DNA from 2 places in the Pseudomonas migulae genome. Region 2 is predicted to be linked to the other one. Evidence: riboswitches for the same ligand, from Rfam matches in the RefSeq annotation. Region 2 holds a riboswitch; the other holds the start of a gene.
What was found. Region 2 has a riboswitch for cobalamin ahead of cobO (cob(I)yrinic acid a,c-diamide adenosyltransferase). Riboswitches for the same ligand answer to the same signal wherever they lie in the genome.
Positions count from the first base shown of each region.

Region 1: it holds a riboswitch for cobalamin, as region 2 does, so the genes downstream of both, cobW (cobalamin biosynthesis protein CobW) here and cobO (cob(I)yrinic acid a,c-diamide adenosyltransferase) in region 2, are expected to answer to the same signal.

Region 1 is NZ_JALJWR010000001.1:1,104,873-1,112,803, forward strand. It holds gene J2Y86_RS05070 (ATP-binding protein) at 1-749, opposite strand, end outside; gene cobN (cobaltochelatase subunit CobN) at 913-4,803, opposite strand; gene cobW (cobalamin biosynthesis protein CobW) at 4,807-5,868, opposite strand; cobalamin riboswitch at 5,971-6,183, opposite strand; cobalamin riboswitch at 6,449-6,676, shown strand; gene J2Y86_RS05085 (CbtB domain-containing protein) at 6,797-6,991, shown strand; gene J2Y86_RS05090 (CbtA family protein) at 7,003-7,707, shown strand; gene J2Y86_RS05095 (cobalamin biosynthesis protein) at 7,704-7,931, shown strand, end outside.
Region 2 is NZ_JALJWR010000001.1:5,764,235-5,772,165, reverse strand. It holds gene J2Y86_RS26510 (cobyric acid synthase) at 1-559, opposite strand, end outside; gene cobD (threonine-phosphate decarboxylase CobD) at 556-1,548, opposite strand; gene cbiB (adenosylcobinamide-phosphate synthase CbiB) at 1,541-2,449, opposite strand; gene bluB (5,6-dimethylbenzimidazole synthase) at 2,446-3,096, opposite strand; gene J2Y86_RS26490 (cobyrinate a,c-diamide synthase) at 3,093-4,493, opposite strand; gene cobO (cob(I)yrinic acid a,c-diamide adenosyltransferase) at 4,490-5,101, opposite strand; cobalamin riboswitch at 5,183-5,417, opposite strand; gene J2Y86_RS26480 (hypothetical protein) at 5,572-6,156, shown strand; gene J2Y86_RS26475 (PQQ-dependent sugar dehydrogenase) at 6,224-7,537, shown strand; gene J2Y86_RS26470 (O-methyltransferase) at 7,661-7,931, opposite strand, start outside.

The DNA of each region.
Region 1 (7,931 bases), 4.7 Mb from region 2:
CGCAGCCAGACCAGGTCGGCGCGCAGGCCATCGACACCGGCGGCGAAACAGCGCTCGGTAATCTGTGCCAGCGCTTCATCGTCGAGGGGGATGCTCGCCAGCGTGTTGCGCGCGTTCTCGCACCGTTCACGCAGCGACTGCTGCTGGCTCTCCCACTCAGCGCAGAACCGTTGCGGATCGCTGTCGAAATCCAGACGCCGGCGGATGATCTGCCCCCGTTGGGCCGGTGCAGTATGGCCACCGAGCGCCACGTTCAAGCCAAAGCGGTCGAGCAGTTGCGGCCGCAGCTCGCCCTCTTCCGGGTTCATCGTGCCGATCAGCACGAACTTCGCCGAATGCCGATGGGAAATGCCATCGCGCTCGATCAGGTTGGTGCCGCTGGCCGCGACGTCGAGCAGCAGGTCCACGAGGTGATCGGGCAGCAGATTGACTTCATCGACGTACAGCACACCGCCGTCAGCCTTGGCCAGCACGCCGGGAGAAAACTGTGCGCGACCTTCGCTCAGGGCCGCGTCGAGGTCGAGGGTGCCGACCAGGCGTTCTTCCGTGGCACCGAGCGGCAAGGTGACGAATTGACCGCTGGCGAGCAGGTCCGCGAGGCCTCGGGCCAGGGTGGATTTGGCCATGCCGCGCGGGCCTTCGATCAGCACGCCGCCGATTTTCGGGTCGATGGCGGTGAGGTACAGGGCGAGTTTCAAGTCGTCGGCGCCGACCACGGCGGACAAGGGGAAATGCGGGGTGTCGGTCATCTTCAATACTCGGTCATGGTCGGTGATCTATCAATAAATCTCACTGGCGCTTCTATCCCTGTGGGAGCGGGCTTGCCCGCGAAGGCGTCCTGTCAGTCAAAACCAATGTTGAATGTGACGGCCCCTTCGCGGGCAAGCCCGCTCCCACAGAGTCTGCGGCGCATCAGCTGTCTTCTTCTATGTCCAACAACAAATTCTCCAGCGCCTCGCGGTATTCGCCCGGATCTTTCCACATCCCGCGCTGCTGCGCTTCCAGCATCCGTTCGGTCATGTCGCGCAGGGCATGCGGATTATGCTCACGAACAAAATCCCGCGTCGCCGGGTCCAGCAAATACGCATCGGCCAGCAACGCGTATTGGTGATCGTCAATCAGCTGCGTCGTCGCGTCGAAGGCAAACAGGTTATCGACCGTCGCCGCCAGCTCAAACGCGCCTTTGTAGCCGTGGCGCTTCACTCCGTCGATCCACTTCGGGTTGGCCGCCCGCGAGCGGATAACCCGATTCAGTTCTTCCTTCAACGTGCGAATCTTCGGCAGGTCCGGTTGACTGTGATCGCCATGGTAACTGGCCGCCGCTTCGCCGCTCAGGCTTTCCACGGCGGCGAGCATGCCGCCCTGGAACTGGTAATAATCGTTGGAATCGAGCAAGTCATGCTCGCGGTTGTCCTGGTTTTGCAGCACGGCCTGAACCTGGCTCAGGCGCTGGGCAAACTGTTCGCGGGCGGCGGTGCCTTCGTCGGAACCGCCATACGCGTAACCGCCCCAGTTCAGGTACACCTCGGCCAGGTCCTCGCGGCTTTGCCACAAACGACCGTCGATGGCGCCCTGCACACCTGCGCCATAGGCACCGGGCTTGGCACCGAAGATGCGCCAACCGGCCTGACGCTTGGCCGCTTCTTCATCGAGCCCCGATTGCAGCAGCGTTTCCCGCTCGGCGCGGACCTTGGCGGCCAATGGATTGAGATCGTCCGGCTCATCCAGCGCAGCGACCGCCTGCACGGCGGCGTCGAACAGACGGATCAGATTGGCAAACGCATCACGGAAGAAACCGGACACGCGCAGGGTCACGTCGACCCGCGGACGGTCGAGCAGGCTCAGCGGCAGAATCTCGAAATCGTCGACGCGCTGACTGCCCGTCGCCCAGACCGGCCGCACGCCCATCAACGCCATGGCTTGGGCGATGTCATCGCCGCCGGTGCGCATGGTCGCGGTGCCCCAGACCGACAGGCCGAGCTGACGCAGGTGATCACCGTGATCCTGCAAGTGCCGCTCAAGAATCAGGTTCGCCGACTGGAAACCGATGCGCCAGGCGGTGGTGGTCGGCAGGTTGCGCACGTCCACCGAGTAGAAATTGCGCCCGGTCGGCAGCACGTCCAGGCGACCACGACTTGGCGCGCCGCTAGGGCCGGCCGGGACGAAACGACCGCCGAGGGCGTCGAGCAGACCGCGCATTTCCGCCGGGCCGCAGGCGTCCAGGCGCGGCGCGACCACTTCGCGCAGGTTGTCGAGGATGGCGCCAATCTCATCCCAACCTTCTTTAGGGAACGGGCTTGTGTGGCGAGGGAGCTTGCTCCCGCTGGACTGCGCAGCAGTCCCGTTTTTTGGGTCCGCTTCGCGAACCAACGGGAGCAAGCTCCCTCGCCACAAAGGCTCGATCCCACCGGGTTCGGCGTCGGTATTCAGGGTTTGCTCGATGAGTTGCGCGGCGAACAGCTCCAAGCGTTCGCGCGTATCGCCCGCCGTGCGCCAAAGTTCATCGCTGATCGCTGACAAGGCATCCGGCCGAGGCCCAACCCAAGGCTCCGCCAACGCACAATCCAGAGGATCGAAACCCAATTCAAAAGCCTTGGCCAACGCCCGCAGTACACTCGATTGCGCCCCTCGCCCGTCGCCACGGGGAATGCGCAGCAAGGCCAGCAACGTATCGATGCGCAACCGTCCGGTCGGCGACTCGCCGAAGATGTGCAGGCCGTCACGGATCTGCGACTCTTTCAAGTCGCACAGGTAAGTGTCGAGGCGCGGCAACCAGATCGCCGCGTCAGCATCGCTGTCGAGCTTCTCGTCCAGCAGCAGCTCGCGGTCGATGTGGGTGTCGCGCACCAATTGCAGGATGTCGCGCTGCAACTCCCGGGCGCGACGCGGATCAAGCAGTTGCGCTTCGTAATACTCGTCGGCCAGCAGCTCGAGATTACGCAGCGGGCCGTAGGTTTCGGCGCGGGTCAGCGGTGGCATCAAGTGATCGATGATCACCGCCTGGGTGCGACGCTTGGCCTGGGCGCCCTCGCCCGGGTCGTTGACGATGAACGGATAGATGTTCGGCAGCGGCCCGAGCAACGCGTCCGGCCAGCAGTTGTCCGACAGCCCGACGCCTTTGCCCGGCAGCCATTCGAGGTTGCCGTGTTTGCCGACGTGGATCACGCCGTGGGCGCCGTAGGTGTTGCGCAACCAGAAGTAGAACGCCAGGTAGCCGTGGGGCGGCACCAGGTCCGGGTCGTGATACACCGCGCTCGGATCGACTTGATAACCGCGCGCCGGTTGAATGCCGATGAAGGTCAGGCCGAAACGCAGCCCGGCGATCATCATCCGTCCGCCACGGAACATCGGGTCGCCTTCGGGCGCGCCCCAGCGTTCCAGCACGGCCTGGCGGTTGGCCTCGGGCAAGGCGTCGAACATCAGGTTGTAGTCGTCCAGCGCCAGGCTTTGATGACACGGACGCTGGTCGAGGGTATCGAGATCGTTGCTGACACCGCCGAGCAATTGCTGGATCAACGCGGTGCCGCTGTCCGGCAGTTCGGCGGGCAGCGGATAACCCTGTGCGTGTAACGCACGGAGGATGTTCAACGCTGCGGCCGGTGTATCGAGGCCGACGCCATTGCCAATGCGCCCGTCACGGGTCGGGTAATTGGCGAGGATCAACGCGATGCGTTTTTCGCTGTTCGGCAGTCGCGCCAGATCGATCCAGCGCCGCGCCAGTTCGGCGACAAAATCCATGCGTTCCGGTGCAGGTCGGTAGCAGACCACATCGGACTGACTGCGCTCGCTGCGCCATGCCAGGTCCTTGAAGCTGATCGGGCGGCTGATGATCCGCCCATCCAGTTCCGGCAGCGCGATGTGCATCGCCAGATCCCGCGGGCCGAGGCCCTGTTCGCTGGCACGCCAACCGGGTTCGTTGTCCTGAGCGCAGATCGCCTGGATCACCGGGATATTGCGGCGAAACGGCCGCAAGTGCGGCGCTTCGGGGCTGGATTGAGCGAAACCGGTGGTGTTGAGAATCACCCCTGCTTCGACTTCATCCAGCCAGTCCTCAACCACCGTCAGGCAGCCGGGCTCCTTCAAACTGGCCACGGCAATCGGCAAAGGGTTCAACCCCGCCGCTTGCAAACGCTGGCAGAAAACATCAATGAACGCGGTGTTCGCCGCTTGCAAATGCGAGCGGTAAAACAGCACCGCCGCCACCGGTTGATCGGCGTGCCATTCGGCTTGCCAATCACTCAGTGCAGCGGGGCTTTTTTGCGGGTGGTAGATCGCGGTGCGCGGCAGGGTTTGTGGCTCGGCCCACGTGTAGTCGCGATCCAGCCAGCGATTGGCCACGCAGCGAAACAGATCGAGGGCGTTGGCCATGCCGCCCTGGCGCAGGTAATGCCAGAGCCGGTCGCGGTCTTCGGCAATCACGGTGCTGAGGTCGCTGAGCTCCGGGTCCGGGCGATCATCGCCGGGCACCAGAATCAGCTGCACACCGCGCTGCGAAAGTTCGACCAGACGTTCGACGCCGTAACGCCAATAAGCGATGCCGCCGTGCAACGAAATCAAAATCACCTTGGCGTGGCGCAGTACTTCATCGACATACAGGTCGACCGACGCGTGATTTTGCACCTGCATCGGGTTCGCCAGACGCACGCTCGGGTAATCGTCCGGCAACTGCTGCGCCGCTTCGGCGAGCAGCGCCAGGCTGGAATCGCCGCTGCACAGGATCACCAACTCGGCGGGGGTTTGTCCAAGGTCGGCAATGTTGTCATCCGACACGAAACCGCCGGGCTGGGTCCTGAGCAGGTGCATGGGTCAGACGCTGAGCGCGGCGCGCAGTTGCGCTTCGAGTTGCACGGCATCCAGCTCCTGACCGATCAACACCAGACGCGTGGTGCGCGCTTCATCGGCGCCCCACTGACGGTCGAAGTGCTTGTCGAAACGCGTGCCCACGCCCTGGATCAGCAGGCGCATCGGCTTGTTCGGAATCGCGGCGAAACCTTTGACCCGCAGAATGCCGTGCTTGACCACCAGTTGGGTCAGCGCGTCCAGCAGCAGACTTTCGTCGGCTTGTGGCAGTTCGATGGAAATGGAGTCGAACGCGTCGTGATCGTGATCATCTTCGCCTTCATGGTGGTGATCGTGATGACTGTGGCGGCTGTCGATGTGTTCTTCGGAACCGGCACCGAGGCCGATCAGCACGTCCAGTGGCAAGCGACCGCTGCTGGCTTCGATGATTTTCACCGCTGGCGGCAGTTCTTCAGCGACTTCCAGGCGTACGCGGGCCAGGTCTTCCGGGCTGATCAGGTCGGCCTTGTTGAGGATCACCAGGTCGGCGCTGGCCAGTTGGTCGGCGAACAGTTCGTGCAGGGGCGATTCGTGGTCCAGGTTCGGATCGAGTTTGCGCTGGGCGTCGACCTGGTCCGGGAAAGCGGCGAAGGTGCCGGCGGCAACGGCCGGGCTGTCGACGACGGTGATCACCGCGTCAACCGTGCAGGCGCTGCGGATTTCCGGCCACTGGAAGGCTTGGACCAAAGGCTTTGGCAGGGCCAGGCCCGACGTTTCGATCAGGATGTGATCGAGGTCGCCACGACGGGCGACCAGTTCGCGCATCACCGGGAAGAACTCTTCCTGGACGGTGCAGCACAGGCAGCCGTTGGCCAGTTCGTAGACCCGACCGTTGGCTTCTTCTTCGGTGCAGCCGATGGAGCATTGCTTGAGGATTTCGCCGTCGATGCCCAGTTCGCCGAACTCGTTGACGATCACCGCGATGCGGCGGCCCTGAGCGTTGTCGAGCATGTGCCGCAGCAAGGTGGTCTTGCCCGAGCCGAGGAAGCCGGTAACGATGGTGACGGGAAGTTTGGCCAGTGTTTTCATCGGATGCCCTTTGGCAAGGTGGCGGGCATACGGGACGACGACCGCTGCTGCACAGGCAGGCGCGCGGAAGATTTCGCCACCGGATCACCCCGCCCGGTTGTAGTGAGAATTCGGTTCGAGGCAGGTCTCCTGGCTGACGGTGTGCCTGTCGCTAGACTGGCGTTCGCTGCGCCTTCCCGCGGGCTCCAGGGCTGGAGCGTGCAGTGGCGTGGCAGCGAACATCACCGTTCACAGTTGCGGGGGCAGCCGCGGCATCGACCGCGTTCCCTTCTTAGCTTCGGCAAATGCCGAAGAACCTCGAAAGCGCAAGGCTACGCATGGTGTGGGAGCGGGTCAATGTCCGTCAGTTGATTGCAATCCCTTGTGGCAAGGCAGGTTACCTGTGGCGAGGGGATTTATCCCCGTTGGGCTGCGCAGCAACCCCATGCATTCTTTCAGGCACATCCCGCAAGCAGGTATTGCGACGGCTTCTCCGCCGAACGGGGATAAATCCCCTCGCCACAGGTAACACTCCTTGCCCTTGCCCTCCCACCGAGTTGAGAACCCTTGCCAATTGACGCCCAACCCCCGCCCATGCTCTCCTACACGCCTTGTTACGGGTGCCCTTCACAGGGTGAAACGGGAAACCGGTGAATCATGTGCTTTACTCAAAGCCATGTCAGTCCGGTGCTGCCCCCGCAACGGTAAGCGAGCGAAGCGTCAGATCCACTGTGCCAGCAGTTCGGCATGGGAAGGTGACGCTTGCAGGTTTCGGTGAATGCCAAAGCCCCTCGCGAGCCCGGAGACCGGCCCGCAACACAAAGTGACGATTACGTTCACTGAACAACAAACCCGCGGTGGGCGGGCGCTGTTTGAATCTCTGCGAGCCCGATTTGCAGGGATCTTCCATGCGCTCTATTCACCCGCTGACAGACCAGAGGGAAGCGCCATGTCGATCATCAGCAGCACCGGCCACACATCCGCCACCACCACCACTACCACCTTGGCTCAACGCCTGACCGCTGCCATCTGCGCATCGATCCTTGGCGCGTGCCTCGTGTATTTCGCCGGTTTCTCGCACATCGAAGCGGTGCACAATGCCGCGCACGATACCCGTCACAGCTCCGCGTTCCCGTGCCACTGAGACCTGCCGACATGATCAAGCGTATTGCGCAAACCGCAGGTTTCACCGGGCTGCTGGCAGCCCTGTTGCTGACCCTGCTGCAAAGTTTCTGGGTCGCACCGCTGATTCTGCAAGCCGAGACTTACGAAAAATCTGAGCCTGCGGCTGTTGAAGTTCATGAACACGCCGCTGGCGCCGCCGCTCACACCCACGATGCCGAAGCCTGGGAACCGGAAGACGGCTGGCAGCGCGTGTTGTCGACCACCGGCGGCAATCTGGTGGTTGCAGTCGGTTTTGCCCTGATGCTCGCCGGTCTCTACACCTTGCGTGCGCCGACCAAAACCTCCCAAGGCCTGCTCTGGGGCCTGGCCGGTTACGCCACGTTTGTACTGGCACCGACCCTCGGCCTGCCACCGGAACTGCCGGGCACTGCCGCGGCGGACCTGGCACAACGACAAATCTGGTGGATCGGCACGGCAGCGTCCACCGCTGTCGGCATCGCGCTGATCGTGTTCAGCCGTCATTGGCTGATGAAGCTCCTGGGCGTGGCGATTCTCGCCGTTCCTCACGTCATTGGCGCCCCGCAACCGGAAGTGCACTCGATGCTCGCGCCGGAAGCCCTGGAAGCCCAGTTCAAAATCGCTTCGCAGCTGACCAACGTCGCGTTCTGGCTGGCCCTGGGCCTGATCAGCGCCTGGTTGTTCCGCCGCAAAAGCGATGGCCAATACCACGCATGACAGACACTGGCACAGCGCCGACTTTAGTTGTCGGCCTGGGCTGCCAGCGCGGCTGCCCCGTCAGCACGCTGCGGGCGTTACTCGATCAGGCATTACAGGCTCATCACATCGAACTTCACCAGATCAAGGCCTTGGCCAGCATCGACCTGAAGCGTGATGAACCCGGCCTGGTCGAGCTCGCCGAACAACTGGGATTGCCGTTGATGTATTTCAATAGCCAGCAA
Region 2 (7,931 bases):
CCTGCTCGGAGGGAGAAAGCAACTCCAGCGTGCCCACCAGATGGGCGAAAACGCCGCCGCGATTGATGTCGGCGATCAGCAGTACCGGGCAATCCACCGCCTCGGCGAAACCCATGTTGGCGATGTCGCCGGCACGCAGATTGATCTCGGCCGGCGAGCCTGCGCCTTCGACCATGACCACCGGATACGCCGCGCTCAGCCGTTCATGGGAAGCGAGCACCGCTTGCATGGCGATGGCTTTGTAGTCGTGATACGCGACCGCGTTCATCGTCGTGACGGCGCGACCATGAATGATCACTTGCGCGCCGGTGTCGCTGTTGGGTTTGAGCAGCACCGGGTTCATGTCGGTGTGCGGTTCGAGATGAGCGGCCTGAGCCTGCACCGCTTGCGCGCGACCGATCTCGCCACCGTCAGCGGTCACGGCACTGTTGAGTGCCATGTTCTGCGGCTTGAACGGCACGACGCCTACGCCCTGGCGCGTGACCCAGCGACACAACGCCGTCACCAGCGTGCTTTTACCGGCGTCCGAGGTCGTGCCCTGCACCATCAACGTTGTCATCGGGTTTCCTTGGCATAGGCGTCGAACGCTTGATCGAGTCGGGCCCAGTCGGCTTCTTCGCCGGGCAGGCCGAAACGCAGGCTGCTGTTGTGGGTGAACAACCGCAGCAGAATGCCGTGGCGGGCCATGAAATCATGCAGTGCTTCGGCGCGTTCGGTGGTCAGCCACTGAAACAGGGCGCAACCGCCCTGAGGTTTGTAACCATGCTTTTCCAGCAGCGCAGCCAACCGCTCGCTGGCCTCTTCAGCGCGCACACGCTGTCTGGCATGTCCTTCGGTATCCTGCAAACAGGCTTGCCCCAACACGCGAGTCGGTCCGCTGACGGCCCAGGGGCCGACTTGTTCGGCGAGCAGTTTGAGCAGCTTGCGCTCCGCCAGCACGAACCCCAGCCGGACACCGGCCAGACCAAAAAACTTGCCGAACGAGCGCAGCACGACCAAGCCGACCTGATGGGCACACGGCGCCAGGCTCAGGTGTGGTGTGTTGTCCATGAACGCTTCGTCCACCACCAGCCAGCCACCGCGTTGGGCCAGTCTGGAATGCCAGTCGAGCAGACGGCTCGGGGTCAGGCTCAAACCCGTGGGATTGTTCGGGTTGACCACCACCAGCACGTCGAGACTGTCGAGAAAGAAGTCGACCTCCTGCTCCAGCACTTCACGCACGATGTAGCCGCTGCGGCGCCAGGCTTCGGCGTGCTCGGCGTAACACGGCGACAGCACGCCGACCTTGCCGACCCGGCGCAAACGCGGCAGCAACTGGATCGCCATTTGCGAACCGGCCACCGGCAACACCTGCGCGGCACCGTAGTATTCGCAGGCGGCCTGCTCCAGTCCGTCATCGGTTTCCGGCAATCGCGCCCAGGCGCGCAACGGAATGTCCGGGACGGGAAACGGCCAGGGCGCGAGGCCGCTGGACAGGTCAAGCCAATCGGCTTCGGCGATGCCATATTCGAGCGCCGCCTTGCGCAACCGTCCACCGTGCTCAAGCATAAAATTCAGCCCCCACGCAGAGAATCAGCAGCCATAACCATACCCCGCGCTGGACCAATTGCCAGCCTCGGTCGATGGAGTCGGCGTCCGCAGGCGCGCCTTCGCCCAGTTGCGGACGCTGATGCAGTTCACCGTGATAAATTGCCGCCCCGCCCAACTCGACACCCAGTGCACCGGCTCCGGCGGCCATCACCGGACCGGCATTCGGGCTGTCCCAGGTCGGCCCCTGGTTACGCCAGCATTTCAGGGCGAGTCGGGTTTTGCCCAGCAGCGCGTAGGTCAATGCCACCAGTCGCGCAGGAATATAGTTGAGCACGTCGTCGATCTTCGCCGCGGCCCAGCCGAACCGTTCGAAGCGCTCGTTGCGATAACCCCACATCGCATCCAGCGTATTACTCAATCGGTAGAGCACCACGCCGGGCGCGCCCGCCACTGCAAACCAGAACAGCGCGGCAAACACCGCGTCGCTGCCGTTCTCCAGGACGGATTCGGTGGCGGCGCGGGCGACTTCGGTTTTATCCAGCTCACTGGTCTGGCGGCTGACCAGGTAACCGACGCGCTTGCGCGCTTCCTCCAGATCATCAATGCGCAGCGCCGTGGCCACCGGCGTGACGTGTTCACCGAGGCTACGCATGCCAAGCGCGCAATAAAGCGCGAGAATCTCGACGATCCAACCGACATAAGGCGCCCAGGAAAAAGCCGTGGCGAGCAAGGTCAGCGGCACAACCGCGATCACCCAGGCGGTAACGCCGTGGCTGCGCCAGCCGCGCCCCTCACCATTGAAACGTTGTTCGATGCGGTCGGCAAAACGGCCGAACGCCACCAGCGGATGCCAGCGTTTGGGTTCACCCAGCAGCGCATCCAGCGCAACCGCGGCGACACTCAACAACGCCACACTCATTGACTCACTCCCCAATAATTCTCATACAGCAATTCGCTTAGCGGACGCGCCTGCGCCCAGCCTTCGAGTACCAGCATCGGCGCCGGATAGAATTCCTTGACCGGCCCGAGGCAAAGAATCGCCAAAGGCTTGGCCCCGGCGGGCAAACCCAGCAGGTCGGCCAGGGCTTGCGGCTCGAATAAAGAAACCCAGCCCATGCCCAGTCCTTCGGCACGGGACGCCAGCCACAGGTTCTGGATCGCGCAGGACAGCGAGGCCATGTCCATTTCCGGCAAGGTGCGGCGGCCGAAGATGTGGCGCTCGCGATCGTCCATCAGCGCAGCGACCAACACCTCGGCACAGTCGTTGATGCCTTCGACTTTCAGCTTCATGAATTCGTCGGTGCGTTCGCCGAGGGCTTCGGCGGTGCGGATGCGTTCCTGTTCCACCAACAACTGGATCTTGCCGCGCAAGGCGCGATCGCTGATGCGGATGAATCGCCAGGGCTGCATCAGGCCGACGCTCGGCGCCTGGTGCGCGGCTTCGAGCAGGCGCCGGAGCAACTCGGGTTCGACGGTGCCGCCGCTGAAGTGGCGCATGTCGCGGCGTTCGGCGATCGCGCGATACACCGCTTCCCGTTCGGCCTGACTGAAGGCGTTGTCGGTCATGGCCTCTTCGCGAGCAAGCCCGCTCCCACAGTTGACCGCGTTTCTTCAGGCAACGCGCTGATTAATGTGGGAGCGGGCTTGCTCGCGAAGGCGGCATCAAGGTCCGGTGCAAACAACGCGGCTACCGCAGATGGATTCGACGGGAAATAGAAGTGCACATAGGAAGCCGTCATCCGCCCCTCACGATAAACCGCCTCCGCCCCGCGCCCGCCGTTAGGGCTCAGGCCGCGAGCAATCGGTTCAAGCTCGGTGCTGGTCAACGAATGATGATAGGTGTGCCCGCGCAGCGAACCTTCCGGCAAGTCGACCGCCTGCAACGCCAGCGCCGCCAGCCGTTTCTGCATCACCGCGTCACCGGCCAGCAACCCCACCAGTTCTGCGCGAGTGCCTTCGACATCGGTCAACGAGTCGAGCAAATACAACATCCCGCCGCACTCGGCCAACAACGGTTTGCCCGCCGCGTGGTGAGCGCGAATCGCGTCAAGCATCGGGGTGTTCTGTGCCAGCGCCACATGGTGCAATTCCGGGTAACCGCCTGGTAGATAGAGGCTGTCGGTTTCCGGCAACTGTGCATCGCGGATTGGCGAGAAAAACACCAGTTCAGCGCCCATGGCTCGCAGCAAATCCAGGCTCGCGCCGTAGGTGAAGGCGAAGGCTTCGTCACGGGCCACGGCAATCCGTACACCGGCCAGCAACGGCTCGGCAGCGATCACTTCTGGAGCGGCGAACTCCACCGGCGGCGGCAGCGCAACGTCACAACTGTTGGCCAGTGATTCGGCCGCCGCATCGAGGCGCACGTCGAGATCGTTCAGCTCACTGGCCTGAACCAGACCGAGGTGCCGACTCGGCAATTCAATCCCGGTTTCCCGGGACAACGCGCCGTACCAGCGCAAGCCTTCAGTGAGACTGCCTTCAAGCAACTGTGCATGACGCAAGGTGCCCACACGGTTGGCCAGCACCCCGGCGAACGGCAGGTCCGGCTGATACTTAGCCAACCCCAGCGCCAGCGCACCAAAGGTCTGCGCCATCGCCGTGCCGTCAATCACCCCGAGCACCGGCACACCGAAATGCCGCGCCAGGTCAGCGCTGGACGGCGTACCGTCAAACAAGCCCATGACGCCTTCGATCAGAATCAGATCCGCTTCGCCGGCGGCTTCCCACAACAGTCGACGACTTTCCTGCTCGCCGACCATCCACATGTCCAGTTGATACACCGGCGCACCGCTGGCGCGCTCGAGAATCATCGGGTCGAGAAAATCAGGGCCGCATTTGAACACGCGAACCTTGCGCCCCTGGTTGCGATGCAAACGGGCCAGCGCGGCGGTGACGGTGGTCTTGCCCTGACCGGAGGCCGGCGCGGCAATCAAGACCGCCGGGCAATGACGTGGTTGACTCACAATTCGACGCCTTTTTGCGCTTTGATCCCGGCCTGGAAGGCGTGCTTGATGACGCCCATTTCCGTGACGGTGTCGGCCAGTTCGATCATTTCCGGCTTGGCGCCGCGACCGGTCACCACCACGTGCTGCATCGGCGGCCGCGCCTGCAAGTCGCTGAGCACCTGATCGAGGTCGAGGTAACCGTGCTTGAGGGCGATGTTCAGTTCATCCAGCACGACCAGACCGATCGATGGATCACGCAGCAGTTCACGGGACACGGCCCAGGCCGCTTCGGCGGCGGCGATATCACGCTGGCGGTCCTGGGTTTCCCAGGTAAAGCCCTCGCCCATCACATGAAAACGCACCTGCTCGGGGAAGCGCCGGAAAAACAGTTCTTCGCCCGTGCTGTTGCGGCCCTTGATGAACTGCACCACGCCGCACTGCATGCCGTGGCCCATGGAGCGGGCGAGCATGCCGAACGCCGAGCTGCTTTTGCCTTTGCCGTTGCCGGTCAGCACCAGCAGCAGGCCGCACTCATTCGGCGAATTGGCGATGCGTTCGTCGATCACGGCTTTTTTGCGCTGCATGCGCGCCAGGTGGCGTTCGTCACGATCGGGAGTATCAGTCATGGGGGAGCTCTCCGTTGAGGCTGGATAACGGCGGGCAGGCACAAGAATAGACGGCAAGAAGCCTGGCATCGCCCACCGTGATGCCGCTGGATGGATCAGGCCGGTCTCCGGGCTCATGAGCGGCGTTACGCCTGACTGCGCGCCTTCCCATGCCGATATCGACACAGTGGCAAAAATGCGCAGTCTTCACTCATTTACCGTTGCGGGGGCAGCGCCGGGATCGTGATTGTTCATGAAGTGAACGAACGCACTCACCGGCTTCCCTGTTTCACTCTGTCGACCAAGGCCACAGAGCACCTGAAACAAGCCGCGAAGGTTAGAGGGTTGAGGGTGGAGCGTCAATTAAAGCCGGGACGCCGTCCGGCGAATAACTGCCGTCGATCAATTATCTGACGCCAATCTTGTGCCACACTCTCAGCAGTGATATCAAAGCGCCACAACCTGACAACACAATAACAAGGGTGAGCCACATGCAAGGCATGATCATCAGCAATCCGAAGCTGGAATTCCTGCGCCCGGTGCTGGAACGCTGGTTTGACTGTATCAACCGCTACAACGCCGTGCGCGGCGATAACGACACGCCTTACTGGTACGACGAAAAAGCCAACCTCGGCTTGCTCTCGGCCGCCGCGTGGATGGCGGAAATGGTCACGCTGCAAAACACACCGACCCGTAAACAGAACGAGGAAGGCGAACGCAACGCCCGCGCCGACCTGTTCATCGCCACCAGCGAAGAGCGCGCCTACCTTCAAGCCACGCAACGCTGGCCGCGGGTCAACAGCCTGAACCTTACACAGGCGCTCGCCGATATCACCAGCGACGCCAGGCGAATCAGCTACGCCAGCGACCTGAAACTCGGCTGCCTGTTCGTTGCACCGCAAAAAGCCCAGCACGGAGCTACCCCGGAAGAACTCCAGGACATGGTCGACGACCTGCAAAAGGAACACACCTGCGCCGTCGCCTGGTATTTCCCCTACGCCTACCGCAAGTTGCGCAATGAAGCGGGCAACTATCACCCCGGCATCGCCGTGCTGTTCAAGGAAGCCCGGGGCTGACCGGTTGAACCATCGCGGGTTTGCGCTTCTCTATTGATCAGGTCACTGCATTTATAGGGAAATCAGCATGCGCAAGCCCCAGCTCGTTCTCGTCATCGCCCTCGCCGGAGGGCTCGCCGCCTGCGGTGAAACCTCCAGCCTGCAAGTCTCCGACGGCACCGGCCCGACACCCAAATTGCCAGAACCGAACAAAACCCTGATCCCGACGGTGAACATCGCCCCGGCGATCGGCTGGGCTGACGGTGCCAAACCCACCGCCGCAGCGGGCACTCAGGTGGCTGCGTTCGCCGAAGGCCTCGATCACCCGCGCTGGCTGTATGTGCTGCCGAACGGCGACGTGCTCGTCGCCGAAACCAACGCGCCGCCCAAACCCGACGATGGCAAAGGCGTCAAAGGCTGGGTCATGAAAAAAGTCATGGGCCGCGCCGGTGCCGCCGTACCGAGCCCGAACCGCATCACGCTGTTGCGGGACAAGGACCACGACGGCATCGCCGAAACCCGCACAGTGTTCCTGGAAAACCTCAACTCGCCCTTCGGCATGACGCTGGTCGGCAACGACCTGTATGTCGCCGACACGGATCGCTTGCTGCGCTTCCGCTATGAGGATGGCGACACGGTAATCAAGTCGCAGCCGATCAAAGTGGTTGATCTGCCGGGCGGGACGCTGAATCACCACTGGACCAAAAACGTCATCGCCAGCAAGGACGGCAGCAAGCTGTACGTGACGGTGGGCTCCAACAGCAACGTCGGCGAAAACGGCATGGACCAGGAAGAAGGTCGCGCGGCGATCTGGGAAGTGGATCGCGCCACCGGCAATCACCGGATCTTCGCTTCGGGGATTCGCAATCCAAATGGTCTGGCCTGGGAGCCCCGGAGGGGTGCGCTGTGGACGGCCGTCAACGAGCGGGATGAAATCGGCAGCGACCTGGTGCCGGACTACATCACTTCGGTGAAGGACGGCGGTTTCTACGGCTGGCCTTACAGCTACTACGGCCAGCACATCGACATTCGCGTCGAGCCGCAAAACCCGGACCTGGTGGCCAAGGCCATCGCGCCGGATTACGCAGTCGGCCCGCACACCGCGTCGCTGGGCCTGACGTTTGCGGAAGGCAACACGCTGCCAGCGCAATTCAAGGAAGGCGCCTTCATCGGCCAGCACGGCTCATGGAACCGCAAGCCGCACAGTGGCTACAAAGTGATTTTCGTGCCATTCAGTGCCGGCAAGCCGACCGGGCAACCGGTGGATGTACTCACGGGTTTCCTCAATGACGATGAGAAAGCCATGGGCCGGCCGGTGGGTGTGGTGATTGATCAGCAGGGTGATTTGCTGGTGGCGGATGATGTGGGGAACAAGGTGTGGCGGGTTTCTGCGGCTAAATAACGTATTGCCGCGAAATGCATAATCCTGTGGGAGCGGGCTTGCCCGCGATAGGGTCGGTACATTCAGCATCAATGTGACTGAAAGATCGCTATCGCGGGCAAGCCCGCTCCCTCAAGGACCGCGTTACCGTTTACGGCAGAGTGTCAATCCATCCCCCAACGGCAACAGCGACAGATCCACACGCGAGTCATCCTTCAAGGCGAGATTCAGCGCCTGGATGGCTCGGGTGTCTTCACTCTCGGGATTGCGCTCAAGCACCCGCCCGCTCCACAGCGTGTTGTCGAACACCGCCAGGCCACCGACGCGCAGCAGACGCAGCGCGTGCTCCAGGTAGGCGGGATAGTTAGCCTTGTCGGCATCAATGAACATCAAATCGAATGGTTCGGGCTGGTCC